DNA from 2 places in the Leptothrix mechoopdaensis genome. Region 2 is predicted to be linked to the other one. Evidence: riboswitches for the same ligand, from Rfam matches in the RefSeq annotation. Region 2 holds a riboswitch; the other holds the start of a gene.
The links. A riboswitch is a leader RNA that binds a small molecule or an ion and turns the genes downstream of it on or off. The one in region 2 is predicted to bind thiamine pyrophosphate.

Region 1 (10,366 bases), 850 kb from region 2:
CGGCCAGATCACGACCGGCAACGTCGGCCCGTTCATGAAGTCGGTGTTCATCCCCGCGACCGGTTTCCTGGGTGATGGTGGCGCGCTGGCGGCACCCGACCTGGCGACCGGCGCTCCTTGCCACGCCAACGCCGACGGCTTTGCCACGGTGACGCTGTCGGGCGTGACCGCTGGTGGCGCGCCGATCGACTTCGGCGGCGGCCAGACCGTCCTGTCGACCGACCTGTTCGCGATCCAGGGCCGCGTCTACGACGGCCGCGTCCAGACGCCGCTGAACAACCGCCGCCTGACCTACAGCCGCACGGCAGCGTCCGGTCAAGTCGAGGCCTTCGCAAGCTCGACGACGCCCGCGACCGTCACGGTCCAGAACGGCCCGACCGTGCCCGGCACCGTCGCCGGCATCACCGCCGTCACGACGCTGGCACACAGCAACCTGACGCCCGACGGCGCGACCGCCGCCGAAGGCGTGAACTCGCGTGCCGTCGGCGTGGCCGCGCTGCCGCCGGTCGTGACGATCACCGCCGACGACGCATCCCTGGCGGCCGGTGTTCGCCAGTTCGACCCGACCGCCGAGCACATCCGTCTGGTGGACTTCGTCGACATCGCCTCGGCCGACTACGACCCGAACACCCACATCCTGACGGTCCAGGCCGCCTCGGGTGACAAGGTGGGCAACCCGGTCCTCGCGGTCCGCGGCCTCGGCAACATCGATCCCGCCACGTCGACCTTCCGCCTGACCACCGTCGCGCCTCCGGCCGTCGTGAACGTGGACTCCGCCAACGGCGGCACCGCCTCGACGACCGTTCGCGTGATCACCTCGGTCCCGCCGGCGGCGCCGCTGAACCCGACGTTCGACTTCGCCACGGCCAACACGCTGACGCTGCACTGGACGGACAACTCGGACAACGAGTCGGGCTTCAAGGTCTACACCGTCGACGGCGCCGGCGTGCGCACGCTGCGCGGCCAGACCGGCCCGGGCGTGGCCCAGCTGACCATCTCCGGTCTGGCGACCTCCACCTCGTACACGCTGCAGGTGGATTCGTTCAACTCCGTGGGTTCGGCCAGTTCGACCACGATCGTGGCCAGCACGATCGCGCTGCCGGCGCAGCCTGCCTCGGCCAACTTCGTCTTCAGCACCTCCGTCCAGCGTCAGCTGGACATCGGCTGGGCTGCGGTCGCGGAAGCCACGAGCTACCAGGTCTACAAGCGCATCGGCACGGGTGCCTACGCGCTGCTGGCCACGGTTCCGGCCACGCAGACGTCCTACACCGACGGCGCGGGCGCGGCCAGCACGGCCTACACCTACCAGGTCGTCGCCCTGCGCAACATCAACGGCATCACCGACAGCAGCGTGGCGACCACCACCACGACGCAGACCTCGGTGGGCGCCCCGACCTCGTCGGCGATCACCGGCATCACGGTCTCCGGCAACACGGTCACCGTGAACTGGAACGATCGTTCGTCGAACGAGACCGGCTTCCAGCTCTACCGCATCCCGGTGGTGAATGGCACGGCCGGTACGCCGGTCGCCATCGGCGGCGTGATCACGCCGACCAATGTGGCAAGCACCGCCAACCCGATGTCGGTGCAGGACACCAACGTGCCGGGCGGCAACTACCGCTACCGCGTGGACGTCCGCAACTGGGCCACCACGGTCTCGAGCAACGTCTCCCCGGCTGCCGGCGCCAACCCGAACACGGTCGCCGTGATCGAGCTGAAGGCCGTGACCAACCTGACGGCCACCATCAACGGCAGCCCGACGCTGGCATGGACCGACAACTCGATCAACGAGTCCGGCTATCGCGCCGCCCGCTCGCTGGCGACGGTCGCTGCCGATGGCACGGTCACGTTCGCTGCGGCCACCAACCTGGCGCAAGCAGCCAACTCCACGGGCTTCCGTGAAGCGAACGCGCTGACGGCCAACCGGACCTACCGCTACGTGGTGACGCCGCTCAACGGCGCCACCGTCGGTCCGGCTGCCACGGTCTACACGTTCACCAACGCGCTGCCGACGCCGAATGCGCCGACCTTCTCGCTGAACAACGCCTCGGGCGTGACGGTGACCTGGTCCCTGGGTGGTGGTGCCAGCACGCTGTCGGTCGGTGGCTACGAAGTGCAGCGATGCATTGCCAATGCCGCCGGCACGGCTTGCGCTGCGGGTCAGACCGCCGCCAAGCTGAACGGGACGGCGGTGAACACCGCCGGCACCGTCGACGGCCGCGCGACGCTGACCTTCCGCGACACCACGGCCGCAGCTGGTACCCGTTACCGCTACTTCGTGCGTGCCGTGGGTGGCGCTGGCGTGAACAACGCCGCAGGCAACGCCCTGGTCGGCCCGCTGGGTGCCGGTGCCAGCGTCCTGAAGAACTGACGATCGACCGCACCACCGGCCTCCGTGAGGGCCGGTGCTGCGTGACCCCGCGAATTGCCGCCTGGCCTCACCGCCAGGCGGTTTTTTTTTGTCGATCGGCGTGCGCTAAAGTCGCGCCCTCGTTCTTTGCTGGGGGTGTTGCTCCCGGTCCCCTGCGGACCGGTGGCGACTGAGAAAGTCCCTTTGAACCTGATTGAGGTAATCCTCGCGCAGGGAAGCATGGAACAGGGTCGACACGCCCTGCCCTCGCGGCTCGGCCGGCCCTGTTGCCGCTGACCTGCCATCGCTCAACCAACACTCGCTCACGGGTGACCACGATGGCCGACACACCACACGACTCCTCTCTCTCTCCCTCGCCCGCCGCAGCCTTGCCGCGTGTCTTCGGGCTGCGCGACCACGCGGCGCTCTGGTTCAGCCTCGGCGTGGGCCTGCTCGTCATGCAGGTCGGCGCCTACCTGGTGCCCGCGATGGGCACGCAGGCGGCCTTGCTGGCCATCGTGGTGGGCAGCATCGCCGGGGCCGGCCTGCTGGCCTGGACGGCGCAGATCGCCTGCGAGCGCGGGCTGTCCAGCGCCGGGCTGATGTCGATCACGCTGGGCCGCCACTTCGCGCGCCTGCCGGTGGTCCTGAACATCGTGCAGCTGCTGGGCTGGACCGCCTTCGAGCTGGTCGTCATGCGCGACGGCAGCGCCGCCATCGTCCGGCAGGTCACCGGCCTGGACGCGGGCTGGGTGCCCTACGCGGCCACGCTGCTGTGGGGCGGCGTGCTGCTGCTGCTGGCGCGCGGCTCGATGCTGACACTGGTGCGCCGCTTCATCGGCCGCTACGGCCTGCCGCTGGTGATCGCCTCGCTGCTGTGGCTGACCTGGCAGTTCGTCGGCATGGCGCAGGCACAGGGCTTCGCGGCCTTCTGGAACCGCGCCGGCACCGGCGAGATGAGCACCATCGCCGCCGTCGACCTGGTCATGGCGATGCCGGTGTCCTGGCTGCCGCTGGTGGCCGACTACGCCCGCCACGGCACCAGCGCCAGCGGCACCCGCCGCGGCACCTGGCTGGGCTATGCGCTGGCCAACACCTGGTGTTATGCGCTGGGCGTGCTGGTGGTGAGCGTGTCGCAGCCGGGCGTTGACCTGGTCAGCACGCTGCTGCTGGCGCAAGGCGGCCTGATCGCGCTGGGCCTGATCCTCGTCGACGAGATGGACAACGCCTACGGCGACGTCCATTCGGGCTCGGTGTCGCTGAACTTCCTGTCACCGCGCCACGGCCTGGCCGGCTGGGGCATGGTGATGGCGGCGGCGTCGACCGCCGCCGCGCTGGTGCTGCCGATGCACAGCCTGGAGCCCTTCCTGCTGATGCTCAGCTCGATCTTCGTGCCGCTGTTCGGCGTCGTGATCTCGCAGCTGGCCGGCCGCTCGCCGGGTCATCAGGCGGCGATTGCCTGGGGCCCGGCGCTGGTCTGGGTGCTGGGCATCGCCACCTTCCACCTGGCGCCGCAGGTCGTGCCCGACCTGGGCCAGGCGATCCCGAGCCTGCTGGTGACGCTGCTGCTGGGCACGCTGCTGCGACTGCTGCAGCAGCGTTCGGGCTCCGGATCAGCGCAGGTTGCCGGTGTGGCCGAGTGAATAACGGCCCGGCTGGGGCCACACGGTCAGGCCGTGCGGTTCCAGCCCGACCTTGACCTTGGCGACCTCGCCATTGCCGGTGTCGATGCGGTAGACCTCGTCGTCGTAGCGCCCGGCCAGCCACAGCCAGCGGCCGTCGGCGCTGACGTTGCCCATGTCGGGGCTGCCGCCGCCGGGGATCGGCCAGCGCTTTACCACCGCGCCCTGCGCGAAGTCGATCACCGCGACGCTGCCCGGGCCCTTGCGCGGGCCGTGGATCTTGTGGGTGCCGCGGTTGGCGACGTAGAGCTGCTTGCCGTCGCGGCTCGGGTAGAGCCCGTGGGCGCCGATGCCGGTCGAGATGAAGCCCGTTTCCTGGAAGGTCGCGACGTCCACCACGTGCACGCCGTCGGCGTCCATGTCGGCGACGTAGAGCGTCGAGCCGTCGGGCGACAGGCGGATGTCCTGCGGCATGCTGCGCGTGCTGGTGCAGATGTCGTCGGGCGGTGCGTCCTTGAAGGCGGCGCCTTCCTTGTAGCGCAGCTCGGGCATCTTCAGCTTGAGCATGGCCGTCACCTTGCGTTCGACCAGGTCGATGCGGGCGATGCTGCCGTTGAACTCGCAGGTGAACCAGGCCGTGCGGCCGTCGATCGAGAAGTCGGCGTGGTTGATGCCGCCGCAGTCCGGCGTGTCGATCGCGTACTGCACCGCCATCGTCTTCGGATCGCGGAAATCGAGCCGGCGACGCGCCTCGGCCACGACGATGGCCGAGCGGCCGTCGGGCGAAAAATACAGGTTGTACGGATCGTCGACCGCAATCGCCTTGCCCGGCTTGCCGGTGGCCGGATCGACCGGCGTCAGGCTGCCGGCATTGGTGCGTTCGGCGTTGTTGGCGACCCAGAGCGTGCGCAGGTCCCAGGACGGCACGACGTGCTGCGGCGACAGGCCGACGCGGTATCGGTCCACCACCTTCATCGTCTCCGGATCGATCACGCTGACGTCGTTGCCACGCAGGTTGGGCACGTAGATGCGCGCGGGCAGGTCCTTCAGCGCCGGATCGAGGCGCTCGGCGCTGGTGCCGGCGTAGAGGTTGCGCGCATCGGGCAAGGCCGGCACGCCGGGCAGGTAGTCGACGGCAGGGGCCGCCGGGGCGCTTGCCGCTGCCGTGGCACCGGACGCCGCCACATCCGCGGCGGAGGCCGAGGTGATCGGCGTGTCACCCGAGCCGGATGAGGGGCCGCAGCCGGCCAGCAGGGCGGCCAGCGCCAGCGCGGAGAGGATCAGCGGAGTCGGACGGGACAGGTTCGGGAGCTTTCGGTCGTTCATGGACAGCGGCAAGGTGGGTTCGGGATGGGGGTTCTGTCTGCGGATCTCAGGCGCCGGCCAGCTGGCGGCGCAAGGCGGTCAACGAGGCGTCGAGCACGGCCTGCACGCCCAGCCGCCCCAGCTCGGCGGTGGCGCCGCGCGGGTCGCCGGTGACGCCGTCGGCATCGGGCCGGACCTGGGCCAGGCGCCCCTGTCGGACCGAGGCCGGATCGAGCGCCAGCGACAAGGCGGTGTCGGCCAGGCCGGCGTGTTCGCCGATCTCGGCCGGGCGGTGGCCGCGGGCCTTCAAGGCCTCGACGTAGGCGGTCTGGGTGGCGCGGTAGTACTCGGTCAGCGCGATCACGCGGGCGCCGGACAGGCCGTGCGGCCCCGCCTTCGACAGGCGCGCCGCGACGGCCTGCAGGTTGGACTGGTAGCCGCCGTGGTCGCCCAGCAGGACGAGGTGGCGCAGGCCGTGGCGGGCGTAGCTGCGCACCGTCGCCTCCAGCACCGCCTCGAACACCGGCGCCGGGATCGACAGCGTGCCGGGGTAGCGCATGTGCTGGGTCGGCGGCTCGATGGCGCCTTCGGGCACATGGGCCAGCACCGGCGCGACCAGCGTGCGGCCGAGCGCCTGGGCGATCTGGCCGGCGAGTGCGCGGACGCGCGTGTTGTGCTTGCCCAGCGCCAGGTGCGGGCCGCTCTGCTCGATCCCGCCAACGGGGATCAGCAGCGTGGTCGAGCCGGTGGCGATGCGCTCGCGCAGCTCGGTCCAGGTCAGGTCCTCGACGTGGACCGAGCTGGCGCCGGTGGCGTCCGCTGTCGACGTTGCCGCTGCGGTCGGGGCCGCCCAGGCGGTGGCCAGGCCAAGGCCGGCCTGCAGGCCGAGGCGGCGCATGGGGTTGGCGGACATCGTCGTCATCGGGCTCGTCGCTTCGTGGGGCATCAGGGGGCGCGATCGTGTCACGGTGTCCTGACCGGTTCCTTGACAGCGGGCAGGACCACGCTGGCCAGCGGCGCGTGACCGTGGTTCAGCGGCCCGTGGCCCGATCCGGTGGACACGTCGGCCCCGGCCGCGATGGCCGCCAGGATGTAGCGGCGTGCACTTTGCACGGCCTGCCCCAGATCCTGGCCCAGCGCCAGGTGGCAGGCGATGGCGCTGGACAGCGTGCAGCCGGTGCCATGGACGTTGCGGCTGGCGATGCGCGCGCTGCGCAGGCGCAGCGGCTGGCGGTCGTCGGCACCCTGCAGCAGCAGGTCCTCGACCACCTCGCCGGGCAGGTGACCGCCCTTGAGCAGCGCGGCCGGTGCACCCAGCGCGACCAGCGCACGGGCGGCGTCCTCCAGCGCGTCCAGCCCGTCGATCGGGCGGCCCAGCAGCAGCTCGGCCTCGTCCAGGTTGGGCGTGATCAGCGTGACCAGTGGGAACAGCTCGCGCACCAGCACCGCCACGGTCTCCTGGGCGATCAGGCGGTCGCCGCTGGTCGCCACCATGACGGGGTCCAGCACGACGCGGGTCAGGCGGTGGCGGCGGATCGCGTCGGCCACCACCCGCACGACGGCCGGGTCGTGCAGCATGCCGATCTTGACCGCGTCGACGCCGATGTCCTCGATCACCGCGTCGATCTGCGCGGCCAGGATCTCCGGCGGCAGCGCATGGATCGCGCGCACGCCGATGGTGTTCTGCGCGGTGATCGCGGTGATCGCGGTCATGCCGTAGCAGCCCAGCGCGGCCATCGTCTTCAGGTCGGCCTGGATGCCGGCGCCGCCGCCGCTGTCGGAGCCGGCGATGCTCAGCACGCGGGCATAACGTCGCAGCGGCGTGGCTTGCCCATCGGGCGTCTTGTTCGTGTTCATCGGGTGTCCCGGGAAGTTCAGGGGATCAGGCAGGCGCGCAGCCGCGCGGCGGCGGCCTGCGGATCGTCGGCCGCGCAGATCGCGCTGACGACAGCCAGGCCGTCGGCGCCGTGGCGCAGAACCTCGGCCGCATTGCCGGCGTGCAGGCCGCCGATGGCGACCAGCGGCAGGTCGGTCGCGGCGCGCAACGCGGCCAGGCCGTCGAGCCCGAGCGCCGGTGCCGCATCGGCCTTGGTGGACGTGGCGAAGACGGGGCTGGCGCCGAGGTAGTCGACATCGGCCGGCAAGGCATCGAGCTGCGCCAGCGACTCGATCGACAGGCCGACGATCGCGTCGGGCAGCCAGCGGCGCACGTCGTCGACCGGCACGTCCGACTGGCCGACGTGCACGCCATCGGCGCCGCACAGCAGCGCGATGTCGAGCCGGTCGTTGATCAGCAGCGGCACGCCGGTGCCCGCCAGCAGCGCCTTCAGGGCCCGCGCACGGGCCAGGAAGTCGCGGCTGTCGAGCGTCTTCTCGCGCAGCTGGACCATGCCGACGCCGCCGCGCACGGCCGCCGCGACGACCGCCTCGACGCCACGCGGCCCGCACAGCGCCGCATCGGTCACGAGGCAGAGGGCATGTGACGGCTGCCAGCGCGTGGCACGCAGCGGACGGCTCACGCGCACCGGCCTCAGGCCGCCTCGCCCGCGCCCGGGCCGGCCAGACGCAGGCGGCTCAGGAAGGTCGACTCGTCCAGCAGATGCAGCGCGTCCAGCAGTTCGACCTGCATGCGGCCGACGCCACCGCCGGCGGCCTGGGCGCGTTCGGCAGCCCATTCGCCGACGACGCCCATCACCGCCATCGCCGACGCGGTCGCGCGCCAGGCATCGGGCTGGACCGCCGCGAAGGCGCCGATCATCGCGGTGGCCGAACAGCCGACGCCGGTGATGCGGGTCATCCACGGATGACCGTTGCGCAGCCGGATCCAGCGCCCGCGCGCATCGATCACATGGTCGACCTCGCCGCTGACGCAGACCACCGCGCCGGTGCGCGCCGCGAAGGTGCGCGCCGCCGTCACCGCGTCGTCCGACGAGGCCGAGCTGTCGACCCCGCGGGTCGCGGCGGCCAGGCCGGCCACGCTCATGATCTCCGAGCCGTTGCCGCGCAGGATGGTCGGCGCATGGGTGTCGATCAGGCTGGCCAGCGCGTGGTTGCGGTAGGGCGTCGCGCCCGCGCCGACCGGGTCGAGCACGACGGGGATGCCACGCTGGTGCGCGCGCGCCTGGGCCATCCGCATCGACGCGATCCAGGCCGGCTCCAGCGTGCCGATGTTGAGCACCAGCGCCTGCGCGATGCCGGCCATGTCGGCGACTTCCTCGTGGGCATGGGCCATCACGGGCGCCGCACCGAGCGCGAGCAGCACGTTGGCGTTGAAGTTCGTCACCACGAAGTTGGTGATGCTGTGGACCAGCGGCGAGCCGGCGCGCACCGCCTGCAGGTCGGCCCACAGGTCGGCAGGGCTCAGGGTCGAGGCAGCGGTGTTCGAGGCGATGTCGGCGGGCATGGCGGGTCCGGGTCGGTCGGGTCGGGTCGGGAGGTCAAGGGCGGGAGGTCAAGGCGGGGATTATTGCGGCTGCCCCGGACGTGAAAAGGCCGGACGCCCCGATGAGGGGCGTCCGGCCTGGCCCGGGCGTGCGTGTGGCACGCCGGGGACGTGAGCAGGATCAGCGGATCGTGATCTTGGTCGAGTCGATCGTCTGGCGGGCACCGAAGCTGGAGGTGACCGTGATGCTGATCGGCGCGGCGAAGAAGCCGGGGTCGGCCGGGTTGTTGATCACGCCGGTGGCGTCATAGGTCCAGCACGGTGCGGTGGTCGGGCAGATCGCCGGGGCGCCGGCCACGTTGCGGACCAGCGACATCGGCTGCGGCACGCTCGACAGGTTGACGGGGATGCCCAGGCCGGTGTTCGGGTCGAACGCCAGACCGGTGACCTGGACATAGAGCTGCAGGCCGTTGGTGTTGGCCGGCAGCGAGTCGGTCGCCACCACGCTCAGCTTGCCCTTGAGCGCCTTGTTGTCGTAGTTGGCCGTGACGATGGTGACGCTGTCGAGCAGCACACGGCGCGGCGGCGGCGGCGGCGTGCCGACCGGGCGGGCGGTCGGGCACAGCGTGCTGCGGAAGACCGGGTCGAGCATCGGCGTGTCCCACGGCGCCGGGTCGAGCTGGCCGACGATCGGCGGGTTGCTCGGCGCGGTCATCGTGCCCAGCGGGCCGGAGCCGCAGTACAGGAACACCAGGTCCTGGAAGTTGGCCGGCACCATCGGGTCGCCAACGACGGTGGGCTCCGGGAAGATGAAGTCGAAGTTCGGCGCCCGGTACTGGCCGGCGGTCAGGCCATTGGCGTACTCCATCGGCTGGGCCGTGTTGGACCAGAACGGCGGCGTCGTGCCCGGCATCGCACACGGGATCGCGTTGTCGCCGCACATGTTGCGGCTGACCGCCCGCAGCTCGCGGGTGGCCGGCAGGTAGGCACCGGCGTTGGGCTTGAAGCGGAAGCGGCCGACCACCGGGGGGCCCATCGGGTTGGCCGTGCCGAGCAGGCGCTCGGAGGTTGCGCCGGTCACCGGATCGACGTCGACGGCATAGAGGTCGACCATCATCGACGGGTCGCTGGACATGCCCTCGATCTTGGCCCGCGAGGTCGATTCCTGCGGCAGGTTGGCGATCGGCAGTGCACCGGTGCCCTGCAGCAGCTCTTCCAGCGCGACATACGACGGCCGCGTGCCCGGGGTCGTGTAGATGCCCAGGTGGGCGGTCACGGTGTGGGCCGAGATGTACGGGCCGGTCGCGTCGATCTTCAGCGTGCCGGCGTAGTCGATCGGGTCACCGATGACGAACGGCGCCTGCTGGGTCGGATCGGTCGTGCAGCTGGCGCAGTCCGGAGGATCCATCGTCCAGGTGTGGCAGTACTGGCCGGTAGCCGGCTGCGCGAAGCCCGGGAACGGGTCGGGCAGCGAGGTGCAGTTCGGCGCATGCGGCCGGTTGGACTGCGGGCACAGCGGGTCGAAGCCGTTGTTGACCGGATCGGCCGAGGCCAGCCCGAACGGGTTCTTGCGCGGGATGCACATCGGGTAGCCGGTCTCGGCCTTCACCGTCGGGTTGTCAGTGTCGGCGGTCAGGCGGCGGTCGTGGCCGACTTCCTTCACGTCGGCATTGCTGCCGGGCTTGCCATGCGACTTGCCGAAGCGGC
Region 2 (10,366 bases):
CGCGGCGGCCTTGCTGAACTCGTTGAACCAGCCTTCGCCGTAGGCATCGGCAAAGCCGATGAAGCCGACCTTGCGCACGCCGTTGTCGGCCATGTGCGTGGCGATCGCCAGCGACATCATGATGTCGTTCTGCGGCGTCTTGAAGACCCAGCGCTTCTTGTCGTCCATCGGCTCGACGATGCGGGCCGAGGCGGCCATCGAGATCATCGGCACCTTGGCCTCGGCGACCGCGTCGATCATCGCCAGCGAGTTCGGCGTGGTGGTCGAACCCAGCACGATGTCGACCTTGTCCTCGGTGATCAGGCGGCGCGTGTTGGCCACGGCCTTGGTCGTGTCGGAGGCATCGTCCAGCACGATGTACTCGACCGTCTTGCCGCCGATCTTGGTCGGCATCAGCGCGATCGTGTTCTTCTCGGGGATGCCCAGCGAGGCGGCCGGGCCGGTGGCCGAGACGGTCACGCCGACCTTGATCTGGGCCTGCGCGGCGGCAGTGGCCAGACCGAGGACCGCCAGCGTGGCGGTGGCAAGCAGGGTGCGTCGGATCATCATCGTCGTGTCTCCTTGGGGGATCGGGGAAGGGGCGGTGGGTGGCGGAACAGGTCGAAGAACGGGCGACGCGGCTCAGGCCCGCGTAGCATGGGGCTGCGGCTGCAGCGCCTGCAGGCCGCCGACGAACAGGTCGGCCACGACCGGGGCCATGTCGTCGTGCGTCAGCGGGCCGTCGGGCTGCAGCCAGGTGAACATCCAGTTGATCATGCCGAACAGCAGCATCGTCAGCGGCTTGTGCAGCGACGCCGCCGCCAGCGCCGGCCGGACCTGCGCGACCGCATCGGCGAAGGCCGCGACGACCTGGCGCTGGCCTTCGAGCACCACCGCGCGTTCGGCGTCGCCGAGGAAACGCACGTCCTCGGTCAGCACGCGGTGTTCGCCCTGGGCATCGGCATAGGCCCGCACGAAGGCCAGGATCAGCGCACGCAGCAGCGCCTCGCCGACAAGCCCCTGGGCCTGCACGCTGGCGACCAGCGCCTGCAGCCGGGCGATGTGCTGCTGGCAGATCTGCAGCAGCAGCGCTTCCTTGTCGCGCACGTAGTGGTAGAGCGCCGGCTTGGTCAGGCCGCAGGCGGTGGCGACCTCGTTCATCGACGTGCCGGGGTAGCCGCGCGCGGCGAACAGCTCGGCCGCATGCGCGAGGATCGCCTCGTGCTGATCGGCATAGGTGGCGGAGCGGCCGCGTGGCATGTCGAGGCTCAGCCGCGCGGGCGCTTGTCGACCACGCGGCGGGCCTTGCCCACCAGCGTGCGCTCGATGCTGTCGGGCTCGCCGACCACCACGCGGGCGGTCACGCCCACCAGCGTCTTGATGCGGTGCTGCAGCCAGCTGGCCGCTTCCTGCGACACCACACCGGCCGTGCCGGGCAGCCGTTCGCAGCGCACTTCCAGCTCGTCGAGGTGGCCGTCGCGGGTCACGATCAGCTGGTACTGCCCGGCCAGCTGGCCGTGCTGCAGCACGATCTCCTCGATCTGGGTCGGGAAGACGTTGACGCCGCGGATGATCAGCATGTCGTCGCTGCGGCCGACGATCTTGCCGATGCGGCGCATGCTGCGCGAGGTCGGCGGCAGCAGCCGCGTCAGGTCGCGGGTGCGGTAGCGGATGACCGGCAGCGCCTGCTTGGTCAGCGTCGTGAACACCAGCTCGCCTTCACTGCCGTCGGGCAGGACCTCGCCGGTCTCGGGGTCGATGATCTCCGGGTAGAAGTGGTCTTCCCAGATCACCGGGCCGTCCTTGGACTCGATGCACTCGCTGGCCACGCCCGGGCCCATCACCTCGGACAGGCCGTAGATGTCGACGGCATCGAGCCCGGCAGCGGTCTCGATCTCGCGGCGCATCGCCTCGGTCCAGGGCTCGGCGCCGAAGATGCCGACCTTGATCGAGCTGGCCGCCGGGTCCTGGCCCTGGCGCCGCATCTCCTCGACGATCACCTGCATGTAGCTCGGCGTCACCATGATGATGTCGGGCCTGAAGTCGGTGATCAGCTGGACCTGCTTCTCGGTCTGGCCACCCGACATCGGGATGACGGTGCAGCCCAGCCGCTCGGCGCCGTAGTGCGCGCCCAGGCCGCCGGTGAACAGGCCGTAGCCATAGGCCACGTGGACGATGTCGCCGGCCCGGCCACCGGCCGCGCGGATCGAGCGCGCCACCAGGTCGGCCCAGGTGTCGATGTCCTGCTTGGTGTAGCCCACCACGGTCGGCTTGCCGGTCGTGCCCGACGAGGCATGCACGCGCACCACCTGCTCGCGCGGCACCGCGAACAGGCCGAACGGGTAGTGGTCGCGCAGCGTGGCCTTGCCGGTGAACGGGAACTTCGACAGGTCCGCCAGCGAGGTCAGGTCCGACGGATGCACGCCCTTGGCATCGAAGGCCTGGCGGTAGTGCGGCACGTTGTCGTAGGCATGCTGCAGCGTCCACTTCAGGCGCTGCAGCTGCAGGGCCTGAAGCTCGTCGCGGCTGGCGGTCTCGATCGCTTCGAGCTCGCCGGGGGCGGGTTGCTTGACGGGCATGGTGTTGACTCCTGGAATACGAAAGGGCGTGGATCAGGCAGCCTGGACCGGCACGGTCTGGCGGCCCTTCATCGCATAGGACTTGCCGCGAAAGACCGCGATCAACGCGTCCTTCTGGTTGCGCACCTCGATGTCGTAGACGCCCGTGCGGCCGGCGCGCTGGACCTGCCGGGCGCGGGCGATCAGGCGGTCGCCTTCATGCGACGGCGCAACGATGTCGATCGAGAAACCCGACGCCACCGTGGCCTCGTTGCCGGCATTGCAGGCATAGGCGAAGGCGGTGTCGGCCAGCGTCGCGACGATGCCGCCGTGGCAGATCGCGAAGCCGTTGAGCATGTCGGGGCGCACGGTCATCTCGACCGTCGCGCTGTCCGGGCCGATCGCGGTGATCGCCAGGCCCAGGTGCTGCGCGGCGCGGTCGTTGGCATACATGCCGTCGCGCACGTGTTCGGCGGTCTGTTGCGGGGTCATCGAGGTAGACGTCATTCAGCGTTCCGTGAAGGTCGGTGCGCGCTTGGCGAAGAAGGCGGCGACGCCCTCGGCGTAGTCGGCCGCGCGGCCGAGCCGGCGCTGCAGCTGCGCCTCGTGGTCCAGCGCGGTGGGCAGGTCGGATGCCGCGCCGGCATCGATCGCGGCGCGGGTCTCGACCAGCGCCTTGACCGGCATCGCCGCCAGACGCTGCGCCAGCGCGGCCACGGTCGCGGCGAACTCGGCGTCGTCGACACATTGCCAGACCAGCCCCCAGTCGGCCGCCTGCTGCGCGCTCAGCTTGTCGCCCAGCATCGCCAGACCCAGCGCACGCTGACGCGTGGTCAGGCGCGGCAGCAGCCAGGTGCCGCCGCAATCGGGCACCAGCGCGATCTTGGCAAAGGCCTGGATGAAGCTGGCCGAGCGCGCCGCCACCGTCAGGTCGCAACCCAGCGCCAGGTTGGCGCCGGCTCCGGCCGCCACGCCATTGACCGCCGCGACGACCGGCACCGGCATCGAGCGGATGCGCAGCGCCAGCGGGCGGTAGGTCGCCTCGATCAGGTCACCGATGTCGGGCTGCAACGCGCTCGGCGCGAGCTGGCCGTCGACCATCACCGGCGCGACGGCCGGATCCGACAGGTCCTGCCCGGCACAGAAGCCACGCCCCGCACCGGTGATGACGACGCAGCGCACGCCGGCATCGGCCGCGGCGGCTTCCAGCGCCGCCAGCAGCTCGCCGTGCATCGCCGTGGTGAAGCTGTTCAGCGCCTGCGGGCGGTTCAGCGTCAGGGTGCGGACGGCGCCGTCCTGGCTGACCAGGACGAGGGCGCTGGACGGGGGGTTGGGCTGGGGATTGGGCTGGGGATTCGACAAGGACTCTGTCTCCGAAACATTCTTGACCGACCGGTAGGTAAATCGTAGCCTCCGCCTTGATCCACAACAAGGTCAGCGGCCTCGGGGTGAACCCGCAGAGCCGCGGTCGACGCAGATCAAGCCCGCGTCCACGCGACGCCGCCCACGGAGACACGCCCATGCCCTGCTACGCCCTCGACGGCATCCGCCCGGTGGTCGACCCGACCGCCCATGTCCACCCGACCGCCGTGCTGATCGGCGACGTCATCGTCGGCCCCGGCGCCTACATCGGCCCGCTGGCCAGCCTGCGCGGCGACTTCGGCCGCATCGTCATCGAGCGCGGCGCCAACGTGCAGGACACCTGCGTGATGCACGGCTTCCCCGGCAGCGACACGGTGGTCGAGGAAAACGGCCACATCGGCCACGGCGCCGTGCTGCACGGCTGCGTCGTCCAGCGCGACGCGCTGGTCGGCATGAACGCGGTCGTGATGGACGAGGCCGAGGTCGGCGAACAGACCATCGTCGCCGCCTGCGCCTTCGTCCGCGCCGGCCTGAAACTCCCGCCGCGCTCGCTGGTCGCCGGCCTGCCCGCCAAGGTCGTGCGCGAGCTGACCGCCACCGAGATCGCCTGGAAGCGCGAAGGCACCGGCGTCTACCAGGACCTGACCCGCCGCTGCCTGGCCAGCCTGGTCGAATGCGAGCCGCTGGACGCCGTCGAACCCGACCGGGCGCGCATGCCGGCACCGGACGTCAAGCCGCTGGTGGCGACGAAGCGGGAGGGTGGCTGATATGGGGGTGGTGGTAGGGCACGAGACCCCTCACCCTACCCTCTCCCGCAAGGGGAGAGGGAGTCTTGCCCCGTGTGATCGGTTTTGTTGGCGGTGGCTCATTTGATGAGCCACTCAAGACGACACGACGCCTCTTCAGCGCGACACCCTTCCAACCGCGTCCTCCCTCTCCCCTTGCGGGAGAGGGACCGAGGGTGAGGGGTCTCCTGCCCGACGCGCCAGCCCGCCGAACAGCAAATGCGTCGCCGGAGGGCGACGAGGAGTGAACCCCTCACCCTACCCTCTCCCGCAATGGGAGAGGGAGTCTTGCCCCGTGTTGATCGGTGTTCTTGGCAGTGGCTCATTCGACGAGCCACTCAAGACGACACGACGCCTCTTCAGTGCGACACCCTTCCAACCGCGTCCTCCCTTGTATCTTTGAGCCTCGGACCGGCCCGGGATCCCGACATCCCTCAGGGCCCTGAAGTGAAGCCCGTGGGAGAGCACTGGGCACACCCGAGCCGGACCGTCCTTCTCCGCAGCCCGAACGGTTGTTGGAACATGCAGTTCGCATAGACAAGGATGGGAGTGAGAGGACGTGTCCGACTCTGTGTTTGTGGGAATCGATGTATCGAGCCAGACCCTCGAAGTGGCCAGCACGGCCGAATCCAGGACCTGGCAGGTCAGCAATGACGGCGCTGGTATCGAGCAGCTGGTCCAGCAGTTGACGGCCTTGCGCCCTGAACTGGTGGTGCTGGAGGCCACCGGCGGCTACGAGTTCGAGGCCGCTTGTTCGCTGCAGGCCGGCGGCCTGGCCGTGGCGGTGGTCAATCCGCGCACGGCCCGCGACTTCGCGCGTGCGATGGGCGCACTGGCCAAGACCGACGCGCTGGACGCGCGCATGCTGGCCTTGTTCGCCCGCACCTTGCACCAGCGTCCGGATCGCGAGCGCTTCATCAAGCCGCTGGCCGATGCGGAGTTGCAGCGCCTGCAGGCGCTGGTGCTGCGACGGCGCCAGCTCGTGCAGATGCTGACCTCCGAGCGCCAGCGCATGCGGCTGGCGCACGTGGCCGCGCGGCCCAGCATCGAACGCGTCATCGAGTTCCTCAAGCGGGAACTGGGCGACAGCGATGCGGATGTGGCCAGCCATGTCCAACGCCACCACGCCGAGCTGGCTGCTGCGCTCACGAGCGTGCCGGGCATCGGCGCGGCGAGCGTCGCGGTGTTGCTCGCGGAGCTACCCGAACTGGGTCAGCTCGACCGACGTCGCGCGGCCGCGCTGGTGGGCGTGGCACCCCTGAACCGCGACTCCGGCCAGATGCGCGGCCAGCGTGCCATCTGGGGCGGACGCGCCGAAGTGCGCCGCACGCTCTACATGGCCACCCTCGTCGCCGTCCGCCACTGCGCCGTCTTCCGCGTGTTCTACGAACGCCTGCTGGCCAACGGCAAGCGCAAGAAGGTCGCTCTGGTCGCGGCCATGCGCAAGCTGCTGGGCGTGCTCAACGCGATCGCCAAACAGCGTTCCCGCTGGGTGCCGATGCTTCATGACACTTGACCTTCAAGACGGTTGCTCTCCCCTTGCGGGAGAGGGACCGAGGGTGAGGGGTCTCCTGCCCGACGCGCCAGCCCGCCGAACAGCAAATGCGTCGCCGGAGGGCGACGAGGAATGAACCCCTCACCCTACCCTCTCCCGCAAGGGGAGAGGGAGTCTTGCCACGTGTTGATCGGTATTCTTGGCAGTGGCTCATTCGATGAGCCACTCAAGACGACACGACGCCTCTTCAGCGCGACACCCTTCCAACCGCGTCCTCCCTCTCCCCTTGCGGGAGAGGGACCGAGGGTGAGGGGTTCCCCACCCACGCCCCGATCACAACGGAATCGGCACCAGCCTCATCCGCATCCCCGCATCCGTCACCTTGAAGTCACCCGGCTGCAGGCCCAGCAGCTTGATGCCCTCGCGCAGGCGGTCGTCGAAGCGGTGGACCTCGTGGTCCTGCAGCACGTCTTCCACCACGCGCGGGCCGACGCGTTCGACGGCTTCGGCGATGCGGCCGGGCAGGCCGGCGATGCTGAAGGTCTCGCCGCGCACGGCGTCGAGGCGCACGGTGCCGTCGCTGGCCTGGTAGCGCAGGCCGGTCGAGAAGGTCAGGTTGCCGTCGAAGGTGCGGCGGGTGAACAGGGTCTCGTCGACGCCGACGTCGCAGCCGAAGACGAGCTTGTTGTCCGACGGGCGCAGCTTGAGCTTCGGGCGCAGCAGGTGCAGGTCGAAGATCTCGCCGACGCGGCGGGTCAGCGGGAAACGTGGCGCGACGGCGTTCAGCAGGTCGGTCTGGCTGAGGTTCCATTCGCGCTGGAGGCCCGACAGGCCTTGCGCCCCTGCGCTGGCGCAGCCGCCCAGGGCCAGCAGCGGGGCCGAGCCGGCCCAGGCGAGGGCGCGCAGCAGGTGGGTACGGCGGGCCGGGTCGGCGGCTCCGCGACAATCGAGGTCGGTCGGGTTCTTCATGCGGCGATTCTGTCGCCTTGGAGGCCCGGCAGACGGCTCCGGACCCCGCGCTGGAACCACCGGATACACCTCCACACCTGAACTCACGCTCCGCAGACGCACACGATGGACCGCTACGTCATCGCCGGATTCCCGGTCAAGCACAGCCGCTCGCCGGCCATCCACAGCCGCTTCGCCGCCGAGACCGGCGAGCCGGTGCAGTACGACCGGCTCGAGATCAGCCCCGGCGAGTTCGCCACGCAGGTGCGCGCCTTCGCGGCCGCCGGCGGCAAGGGCTGCAACATCACCGTGCCCTACAAGCTCGAGGCCTGGCAGGCGGCGGTCCACCGCACGCCGCGCGCCGAGCTGGCGCATGCGGTCAACACGCTGCGCTTCGACGCCGACGGCTGGTCGGGCGACAACACCGATGGCGCCGGGCTGGTCCACGACATCACCGTCAATGCCGGCGTGGCGCTGCGCGGTGCGCGTGTGCTGCTGATCGGTGCCGGCGGCGCCGGGCTGGGCGCGCTCGGGCCGCTGATCGAGGCCGGCGTCGCCGAGCTGGTGATGGTCAACCGCACCGTTGCCAAGGCCGAGGAAGCGGTCGCCCGCCATGCCGCACTGGCGCGCCAGCACGGCGTGGCATTGCGGGCCGGCGGCCTGGACGAAGCCGGAGTCGGCCATGACGTGGTCGTCAACGCGACGTCGGCCAGCCTGGCCGGTGCCGGCAGCCCCGTGCCGGCCGAGACCCTGCGCCCCGGCTGCCTGGTGCTGGACATGATGTACGGCCCGGCCGCCCGGCCCTTCCTGGCCTGGGCGCGCGAACACGGCGCCGTCACCCGCGACGGCCTGGGCATGCTGGTCGAGCAGGCCGCCGAGGCGTTCCGGTTCTGGCGCGGCAAACGCCCGTCGACCGACGGCATCCTGGCCGCGCTGCGCGCCGAGGTCGACGCCAGCTGAGGCTGCACCGGCCGTCTTGACGCCCCGCCGCGACGCCCACCACAATCCGCGTCGCTCCGGGGTGCCCCCGGTTCGAGCCAGGTCCTGCGAGGCCTGCCGATCCGGGCGCTGAGATGGCCGAACAGGCCGAACCCGCTGTACTTGATCCGGTTCGTACCGGCGGAAGAAGAGCGAAGCGCACGCACCCGAGAGGTCCACCACCCGGTGACCTTCACGGGCGACCTTCGGAGCCCCACACGCTTGCGAAGGACCCGCCCGATGACCCCCGCCCCGTCGACCGAATCCCCACGCCGCATCGGCATCGCCGGTGCCGGCGTGCTCGGCCGTCTGGCTGCGTGGGCCTTGGCGCGGGCCGGTCATGCGGTCGAGGTGTTCGACCCTGCGCCCGGCCCCGGTGCCCGCCACGACGGCCGGGGCGCGGCCGGCCAGACGGCGGCCGGCATGTTGAGCCCGCTGGCTGAGCTGGACAACGCCGGGCCCGAGGTGGCCGCGCTGGGCTGGCGTTCGCTGGACCTGTGGCAGGCCGTCGCCGACCGTCTGGCCGATCACCCCGCTGCCCGCGACGCCGCCGCACAGGCGCGCCACAGCGGCCTCACGCTGGGCCTGCAGGACGAGCCGACGCCCGTGCCCGCCGACACCTTCGGCCCGATCGGCCTGCGCCGCGCCGGCAGCCTGCTGCTGGCCCATGGCAGCGACCTGGGCGCGGCCGAACGGGTGCTGAGCCGCGTGCGCGCCGGTGCCGGTGCGCGCACCGACGGGCCGCAGCCACGGCCGCTGGACCGCGCCAGCCTGCGGGCGCTCGAACCCGCCATCGACCCCGCGCTGCGCGCCTGGCTGCTGCCCGACGAGGGCCAGCTGGTGCCGGCCATGATGCTGGCGGCGCTGGCCGCGCCCGACATCGGCGTCATCGACATCACCTGGCATTGGGGCCAGTCGGTCGACCAGGTCGAGCCCGGCCTGCTGCGCCATGCCGATGGCCGCGTGCATCGCTGCGACCTGGCGCTGGACCTGCGCGGCCTGGGTGCACGCCTGGACCCGCACGCGCGGCTGCAGGACCTGCGCGGCGTGCGTGGCGAGCTGGTCTGGCTGCATGCGCCCGGCCTGCGGCTGGACCGCCCGCTGCGGCTGCTGCACCCGCGCCACCGCGTCTACATCGTGCCGCGACCGGGCGAGCGCGTCGTCATCGGCGCCAGCGAGATCGAGAGCGAGGACCGCTCGCCCGCCAGCCTGCGCAGCGCCGTCGAGCTGATGGCCGCCGCGCACAGCGTGCTGCCGGCGCTGGCCGAGGCCCGCATCGTCCACCTGGAGACCAACCTGCGCCCCGCCCTGCCCGACCACGAACCGCGCATCGACGCACACGACGGCCTGCTGCGCATCAACGGCCTGTTCCGGCATGGCTGGCTGATCGCGCCAGCGCTGCTGCAGGACGGCCTGCGGCGCGTCGGTCTGGGCGCCGCGATGGACACGCTGATCGATGGAACATCCGATGAACACGCCTGAGACCGTGACCGTGACCCCGACCCTGAACCTGACGCTCGACGGCCTGAGCCTGAGCGCACCGGCCGGCACCACGCTGGCCGAGCTGCTGGCGCAACACCCGGCCAGTGCGGCGCTGGCGCCCGAGCGTTACGCCACGGCCGTCAACGGCCAGTTCGTCGCACGGGCTCAGCGCCTGAGCCACCCGCTGCAGGACGGCGATGCCGTCACGCTGTTCCAGGCCATCGTCGGTGGCTGAACCGCACATCGAAGGACACGACATGAACAGGATCCCGTCCCAGCCGTGGACCGCCTACGGCGTCACGCTCGACAGCCGGCTGCTGCTGGGCACCGCCGGCTACCCGTCGCCGCAGGTGCTGCACGACGCCATCGCGGCCAGCGGCACGCAGGTCGTCACCGTCGGGCTGAAGCGCACGCTGGCGGCCGGCGGCGACAACGGCCACATCGCGGCGATCCGGCGTGCGCTGGTCGAACAGGGCGCGCGGCTGTTGCCCAACACCGCCGGCTGCCGCACGGCCGACGAGGCGATCACGCTGGCCCACATGGCGCGCGAGCTGTACGGCACGACCTGGCTGAAGCTGGAGGTCGTCGGCGACGAACACACGCTGCAGCCCGACCCCTGGGGCACCGTGGAAGCGGCCACCACGCTGGTCCGCGACGGCTTCGACGTCTTCCCCTATTGCACCGACGACCTGGTGACCTGCCAGCGCCTGCTTGACGCCGGCTGCCAGGTGCTGATGCCCTGGGGCGCGCCGATCGGCTCGGGCCAGGGCCTGCTGAAC

Region 1: linked by a shared signal. The riboswitch ahead of ACWA7K_RS06835 (purine-cytosine permease family protein) and the one ahead of ACWA7K_RS10495 (FAD-dependent oxidoreductase) in region 2 are both predicted to bind thiamine pyrophosphate.

The regions. Positions count from the first base shown of each region.
Region 1 covers NZ_CM132699.1:1,540,696-1,551,061, reverse strand. Annotated here, with positions in the region: gene ACWA7K_RS06840 (fibronectin type III domain-containing protein) at 1-2,371, shown strand, start outside; TPP riboswitch at 2,493-2,604, shown strand; gene ACWA7K_RS06835 (purine-cytosine permease family protein) at 2,689-3,993, shown strand; gene ACWA7K_RS06830 (YncE family protein) at 3,964-5,298, opposite strand; gene ACWA7K_RS06825 (creatininase family protein) at 5,345-6,190, opposite strand; gene thiD (bifunctional hydroxymethylpyrimidine kinase/phosphomethylpyrimidine kinase) at 6,241-7,134, opposite strand; gene thiE (thiamine phosphate synthase) at 7,152-7,796, opposite strand; gene thiM (hydroxyethylthiazole kinase) at 7,808-8,680, opposite strand; gene ACWA7K_RS06805 (hypothetical protein) at 8,841-10,366, opposite strand, start outside.
Region 2 covers NZ_CM132699.1:2,391,189-2,401,554, forward strand. Annotated here, with positions in the region: gene ACWA7K_RS10450 (ABC transporter substrate-binding protein) at 1-549, opposite strand, end outside; gene ACWA7K_RS10455 (TetR/AcrR family transcriptional regulator) at 622-1,239, opposite strand; gene paaK (phenylacetate--CoA ligase PaaK) at 1,248-2,558, opposite strand; gene paaI (hydroxyphenylacetyl-CoA thioesterase PaaI) at 2,592-3,044, opposite strand; gene ACWA7K_RS10470 (enoyl-CoA hydratase-related protein) at 3,045-3,899, opposite strand; gene paaY (phenylacetic acid degradation protein PaaY) at 4,058-4,666, shown strand; gene ACWA7K_RS10480 (IS110 family RNA-guided transposase) at 5,244-6,200, shown strand; gene ACWA7K_RS10485 (hypothetical protein) at 6,513-7,148, opposite strand; gene aroE (shikimate dehydrogenase) at 7,254-8,087, shown strand; TPP riboswitch at 8,135-8,272, shown strand; gene ACWA7K_RS10495 (FAD-dependent oxidoreductase) at 8,346-9,587, shown strand; gene thiS (sulfur carrier protein ThiS) at 9,574-9,822, shown strand; gene ACWA7K_RS10505 (thiazole synthase) at 9,845-10,366, shown strand, end outside.